Sporomusa sphaeroides DSM 2875: one gene and its partner. Each later gene encodes a partner of the first gene's protein in a complex. Links are inferred from orthologs where the notes say so. Each region holds a gene or a part of one and is shown in the gene's direction. Other genes may lie near its edges.

What was found.
Region 2: rny (region 1) and pfkA share a complex: the UniProt entries of both Bacillus subtilis proteins name them as parts of the possible RNA degradosome complex. The link is inferred for Sporomusa sphaeroides DSM 2875 from one-to-one orthologs.

The regions. Positions count from the first base shown.
Region 1 is NZ_CP146991.1:1,971,968-1,975,289, forward strand. What follows is about bases 53-3,047. They hold rny (ribonuclease Y), read left to right. Parts: upstream 53-770; coding sequence 771-2,324; downstream 2,325-3,047. Other genes in these bases: recA (recombinase RecA), read left to right, coding at 53-161; SPSPH_RS08950 (regulatory protein RecX), read left to right, coding at 161-607; SPSPH_RS08960 (hypothetical protein), read left to right, coding at 2,467-2,988. Also shown: more of recA, read left to right, coding at 1-52; SPSPH_RS08965 (stage V sporulation protein S), read left to right, coding at 3,205-3,322. UniProt on the Bacillus subtilis protein: Endoribonuclease that initiates mRNA decay. Initiates the decay of all SAM-dependent riboswitches, such as yitJ riboswitch. Involved in processing of the gapA operon mRNA, it cleaves between cggR and gapA.
Region 2 is NZ_CP146991.1:849,548-852,852, forward strand. What follows is about bases 282-3,259. They hold pfkA (6-phosphofructokinase), read left to right. Parts: upstream 282-1,279; coding sequence 1,280-2,239; downstream 2,240-3,259. Other genes in these bases: SPSPH_RS03765 (methyl-accepting chemotaxis protein), read left to right, coding at 282-1,118; SPSPH_RS03775 (cupin domain-containing protein), read right to left, coding at 2,305-2,640; SPSPH_RS03780 (hypothetical protein), read right to left, coding at 2,896-3,177. Outside these bases: more of SPSPH_RS03765, read left to right, coding at 1-281. UniProt on the Bacillus subtilis protein: Catalyzes the phosphorylation of D-fructose 6-phosphate to fructose 1,6-bisphosphate by ATP, the first committing step of glycolysis.

The DNA.
Region 1 (3,322 bases):
AAAACGTCAAGGAATTTTTCAAAGAAAACCGGGAAATTGCCGATGAAATTGATAAGAAGATCCGCGAAACCTTACTTACCGGCGATGCCAAGCTTGATAAAACCTTAAGTCAAAGTGATGAGGTTTTTAGCGAGGATAGTGACGAGGCTTTTGAAGTCTGATGAATAAGAAGATAGCTGACACTGCTGTTGCGCTGTTAAAGAATAGAACTTATAGTCAGTACGAGCTTGAGCAAAAGCTTGCACAGCAAGGTTATGACCAGGATGCAGTACATGCAGCTATTCAATATGTTACTGAGCGCGGCTATCTGAATGATGCCGCGCTTTGTGATAGGCTCCTGGAAAAATATGCTGAGATGAATAAATACAGTGTAAAAGAGTCTTATATGAGATTAAGGCGGCGAGGTTTGCCGGCAGCTTTGATTAATGAAAGACTAATGAGTCGGGATGAGGAATTCGAATATCAGGCAGCCCTGAATTTAGCCCGCAAATACCTGGCCCGTCATGAGGATGCAATGCCGAAGCTAGTGCGCCGTTTAGCGGCAAAAGGATTTAGCCCAGGAACTGTCAGTAAAGTTTTAAAGCACCTTAGGGATATGTCACCTTGACACCTATTTGAAAAACATTTACAATAAAATTATCCAATCGTGTAACAAGTTAAATCTAGTTAGGTAAACTTTTAGGAGAGCCTGTATGTTGATAAAGCATCAGAGCAGCTACTTTTGAAAGCGAGCTAAATATCGGCTTTACCCTTAATTGCTATTTTGCAAAATGAAGGAGGTGGAACATATACTAGAAATTATTCTTACCGCAATTTTAGTCGGACTGCTAGGTGCTGGTGCAGGCTATTTAGTACGTAAAAATATTGCCGAAGCCAAAATCGCTTCTGCGGAAAATGCAGCCAGAAAAATCTTAGAAGATGCTGAGAAGGATGGCGAATCTAAGAAAAAGGAAGCACTAGTAGAAGCCAAAGAAGAGATTCACAAACTTAGAAGTGAACTTGAGCGGGAAATTAAAGAACGTCGTACAGAACTTCAGCGTCTGGAACGGCGCTTGGTGCAAAAAGAAGAAAACCTTGACAGAAAAATCGATTCTCTTGAAAAGAAAGAAGAGATTCTCAGTCGTAAAGAAACTGAGTTGGATAAAAGTCAAGAAAAGATTAACGAGCTTTATGCCAAGCAACTTACTGAACTCGAAAGACTGTCCGGTTTAACCTCCGAGGAAGCCCGCAGCTTACTGCTTGCCAATGTCGAAGATGAAATTAAGCACGAAACAGCTATGCTCATCAAAGAATTGGAGCAACAGGCCAAGGAAGAAGCGGAAAAGAAAGCCAAAGAGATTATATCACTGGCCATTCAGCGCTGTGCTGCTGATCATGTTGCAGAAACTACTGTTTCGGTAGTTTCCTTGCCTAATGATGAAATGAAAGGGAGGATTATCGGTCGTGAAGGCCGCAATATCCGAACCCTTGAAACCCTTACCGGTATTGATTTGATCATTGATGATACACCTGAAGCGGTTATTTTGTCAGGATTTGATCCTGTTCGGCGGGAAGTTGCCAGAATAGCACTGGAAAAGCTTATCGTTGATGGGCGTATTCACCCGGCTCGCATAGAGGAAATGGTTGAAAAGGCGCAAAAAGAAGTTGAACAGAAAATCAAGGAAGCAGGCGAGCAAGCTACCTTTGAAACAGGTGTTCATGGTTTGCATCCGGAGCTGATAAAACTTCTTGGACGATTAAAATTCCGTACCAGTTACGGCCAAAATGTACTTAAGCATTCCATTGAAGTAGCGCATTTGGCCGGAGTTATGGCAAGCGAGCTTGGCGTGGATGTAATGTTAGCCAAGCGGGCAGGGTTGCTCCATGACATTGGTAAAGCTGTTGACCATGAAGTTGAGGGTCCGCATGTTACCATTGGTGCCGATTTAGCTAAGAAATATCGTGAGACAGCTGAGGTTATTAATGCTATTGCTGCGCATCATGGTGACGAAGAACCTAAAACCATTCAGGCAGTGCTGGTAGCGGCAGCTGATGCTGTATCTGCTGCGCGGCCGGGAGCTCGTAGAGAAACATTAGAAAGCTATCTTAAGCGATTAACACGATTGGAAGAAATCGCTGAATCATTTGATGGCGTAGAAAAGTCATTCGCTATTCAAGCAGGCCGCGAAATTCGTATTATGGTTAAACCAGATAAGATTGACGATTTAACTGCTGTTCGTTTGGTAAGGGATATTGTGAAGAAAATTGAGAGTGAACTAGAATATCCGGGTCAAATTAAAGTAACAGTTATTCGTGAAACGCGTGCTGTTGATTATGCGAAGTAAAAAAATGAATTGAGCTATTTAAACGGCTTTTACCTTTAGGTAAAGCCGTTTTTTAGATTTTTTACCAGGAATTTAAAAGCAGGATTTAGCAGCTTCTCAGAGAATACTTGCTCTATATATACTTTTTGGATGGTGAAAATACATGCCTGAATTTAATCAAAATGATCAACAGGTTTCTGATGGGGCAAACCTGCTTATATCTATGTTGGTGCGTTATCCTGAACTTGGGACCATCAACTTTGATCCTGAGGAAAATTCGATAAAACTTACATTTATGATTTCTGGTATTCCCACGGCCGTGGACTTTGAAAATCTTAAACGGCTTATTATTAATAGTGTTGCGGCATATCATTTATTGGAGGATATTAAAACCAGCAGCATGGATGTTGAACTAAGTTCCTATGAGCAAGTGGCAATGTTAAGTATTACGCGGGATGTACACACTATGTCCCGGGGAGAGATCAACTTAACGATCAAACTTCTTAGAGATCGGTTTGCCGAGCGCTTGGTCGCTGACCATAATGATACCATGTTAGAAGAAGACCTCCGGCTGCAAGAAGAAGTAATAGAAGATATGCTGGAAAATATGCGCAAACAATATAATGATAATCACGGTCTTATTGGTATTCGGGAAGATGGGCGTGTGTTTGTGTTTAACAAATAGCATGTCCGGTTGCCCTGCAACAATGGATGCTTGACTTTGTTGTTACTGCAATGTGCCTGTAATGGTTATTGGTTGCTATAAAAAATGAATTTATTGAATTTGTTGTAATAATTAGATTTTTTTATTTGTGAAAAAAGGTATTTTTTGCCGTATAACGAATATATCTAATTTATAGAACTAATAATTTTTTTTTATTAAAGGAGGGCACATAAAAGCATGGATGTATTGAAAGTATCAGCAAAATCTAATCCTAATTCTGTAGCAGGGGCCTTGGCTGGTGTATTGAGAGAACGTGGTGGCGCCGAGATTCAAGCAATCGGTGCCGGAGCACTTA
Region 2 (3,305 bases), 1.1 Mb from region 1 along the record:
CGCTTCTCGGATTTATAATCGTTCTGGCTGCCGGCAGGATTTCCAACCCGCTGAATGCGCTAAGCAGATTTATGCAGGAAATGGCTAATGGCAATCTACAAGTTAATGTAAACCAAGCAGGTATTAATAGTAATGATGAGGTCGGGCGGTTGTCTGGCAGTTGTTTGCAAATGGCAGGAAATATTCGTAACTTGGTACGGCAAGTATCGCAGGCTGCAGAACAGGTGGCTGCTTCGTCGGAGCAGTTGACTGCCAGTGCTGATCAAACAGCCAAAACAGCTAACAATGTGGCTGAGTCTATTTCGGCAGTAGCTGCAGGCACTGAAACTCAGAGTAAAGCTTTGGATCAGACCGCTGTCGCGGTTGGGCATATGGCAGCAAGCTTAGACCAGGTAGCCGAATCGGCCCAAACCATTACCACGGGGGCTGATACTGCACTGGCTGCCACTAAAAACGGAGTTGTATTCGTAACAAATGCCGTACAAGAGATGGAGCTTGTGAGGACAAGCACCAAGCATGTGGGGATGGCTGTTGACAAGCTGGCAGTAAGCTCTAAACAAATCGGCGAAATTGTTAATGTCATAACAGATATTGCCGGGCAGACCAATCTGCTGGCACTGAACGCGGCTATTGAAGCCGCCCGTGCCGGCGAGAATGGCAGAGGCTTTGCCGTAGTTGCCGATGAGGTACGCAAACTGGCAGAGCAGTCTGCCAATGCGGCAAAAGACATTAAAGAGCTCATCAATGCCAATCAGGCTGATGTTAAGGCGGCTGTAGAAGGAATGTCCGAAACCGGCGTAATCGTAAATAACAGTACCGAGGCTGTAAATAAAGCCGGGGACGCATTTGCGGAGATTACAGCCCTTGTCGGCAATATAGTAACCAATATAAATCAGGTAAACGAGGCGTTGGCAATCGTGTCGACGGACAGCGCAACGGTTAGCTCGGCAACTATCCATATAGATGAGGCAGGTAAAGCAGCGGCGGCTCAGGTCCAAACTATTTCTGCCGCAACAGAGGAGCAATCGGCGTCCATGGAAGAAATCGCCGCTTCCAGTCAGGCACTGGCAAAAATGGCTGAAGAATTAATCCAGGCGGTTAATAAATTCAAAGTATAAAACAGTTACCAGTACTAAGCCTCTCATTTCATGCAATACATATATAAATAACGGATAAAATAAGTTGTACATTTTTGCGGAAAAGCAGGCAATCAGAACCGGCTTGCAGAAATAATACAACAGATATCCACGGCAATTTGGTATGGAGAGGCAGGGGTAATGTGAAAAAAATTGCAGTGATTACCAGTGGCGGCGACTGCCCGGGAATGAATGCGGCTATCCGTGCGGCAGTTCGTGTGGCTTTAGCCCATGGGGTTGAAGTCTGGGGAATTAGAAACGGTTATGCCGGCATGATTGCGGATAATATGACAAAATTGGATTCGCGCTCAGTGGGTGATATTATTCAAAAAGGCGGGACGTTCCTGGGAACAGCCCGCAGTGAGGAATTTAAAACATTACCCGGACGTCAGAAAGCGGTGGCTAACTTACAATCCCATGGGATTGAGGGGCTTATTGTAATTGGCGGTGATGGCTCTCTGACCGGCGCTAAGCAGTTGGGCGACATGGGAATAAAGATGGTGGGCCTCCCAGGCAGTATTGATAATGACATCTGGGGCACCGATTATACTATTGGGTTTGATACGGCGGTAAATACTGCGCTTGAAGCCATTAATAAATTACGGGATACAGCCTCTGCCCATGGCCGGGTCATGCTGGTCGAGGTTATGGGGAGAAATTGCGGCTGGATTGCCCTTACTGCCGGCTTGGCGGGCGGTGCTGAGAGTATCCTCATTCCGGAAGTGCCATTTTCCCGGGAGGACATTTGCAAGCAATTGCTGGAATCGAGAGCTAAGGGCAAGCAATACAGCATTATGGTGGTTGCCGAAGGGGCAGGCAGTGCTATTGAATTAGGTCAATACATTCGTACTAAAACCGGTTTGGAAACCAGGGTATCGGTACTTGGCCATATTCAGCGCGGCGGGGCGCCCACGGTTGCCGACAGGCTGCTGGCCAGCCGGCTGGCCGAAACAGCTGTCAGATCACTGCTAGCCGGGAAGAGTGGTATTATGATTGGCTATCATAATCAACAATGTGTGGAAGTGCCGATTGCAGATGCTGTCGGCAAGAAGAAAGATATTGACCCGGAATTGTACCGCCTGGCCGACGTTTTGTCACAGTAACCTTATTTCAACATAAAAACCCGCATTATTTCCTGGGAAATAATGCGGGTTTTTGTCAATTGACGTTACATAACAAGTACTAACAGCATTTTGAAGTTCTCGACAGCGTCTAATGCGTGAGGAACTTCGGCTGGCATAACAACCACCTGCCCGGTTGTTGCAGTGACTGTCTCGCCACCGATAGTGATTTCCGCCTTGCCGTCAAGGATGTACACCATAGCATCGCCGGGAGCCGAGTGACTGCTGATGGCTTCACCTTTGGCAAAGGCGAACAGTGTCATACTGAGGGTTTTATTCTGTGATAAGGTCAGGCTCACAACTTTGCCAGGCTGATAGTCTACCAGGTTGACCATATCCAGGGCTTTACTGAATTCGATATTTTTTATGAATTGCTTTTCCATGCAAAGAACCTCCTTATATTTGGGGATTTTGGTTATCTTTGTACTTAGTTTAGCAAATAAATGCACTATAAGCTGTGACAAAAGTCACTGTTCGCGGAAAAAACAGGCCGTACAGGCCTGTTTTTCCGACTTTTTTACCCTAACAGAAAGTATTTCTTAAGAACAGGATAAGGGTCAACATCGGCTTCCGCTGCGACGCGCCTGGATGGCATAGCAATTCGGCCCGCCAAAGGCTCGGCGCAAGCCGTGTTTTCTTTACCTTACATCATCATTTAAATCTAAGGAGCCATCTTCGGACACCCGCATATTAAGATTGACCTTTTCTTCATGTCCCCACAGCATTCTGGCTACTAAATTATTTGTGGCATGCTGATTGCCTGCCTTTAGATGGCTTGTCCGGAGGGTATCCTGGGTGGCGTCAAGACCGCTTTCCTGGTAGAGGTTACCGGCATTATCAATATCAGCGCCTTGAACATCAGACTGTGCAGTTGTCTGTGATGTTGTGACTGCTTCGGAAGCTTGTCTGGTTTCGTTCATAGCAATTCCTCCCTAATTGAATCGGGTGATTAAAACTAGCGTATCCGCGGATACGCCGTACCATACATATTTTTTTACCGATAGTGACAATTGTTTGCCTTAATGCATATCTATAAGCAGGTAATGTA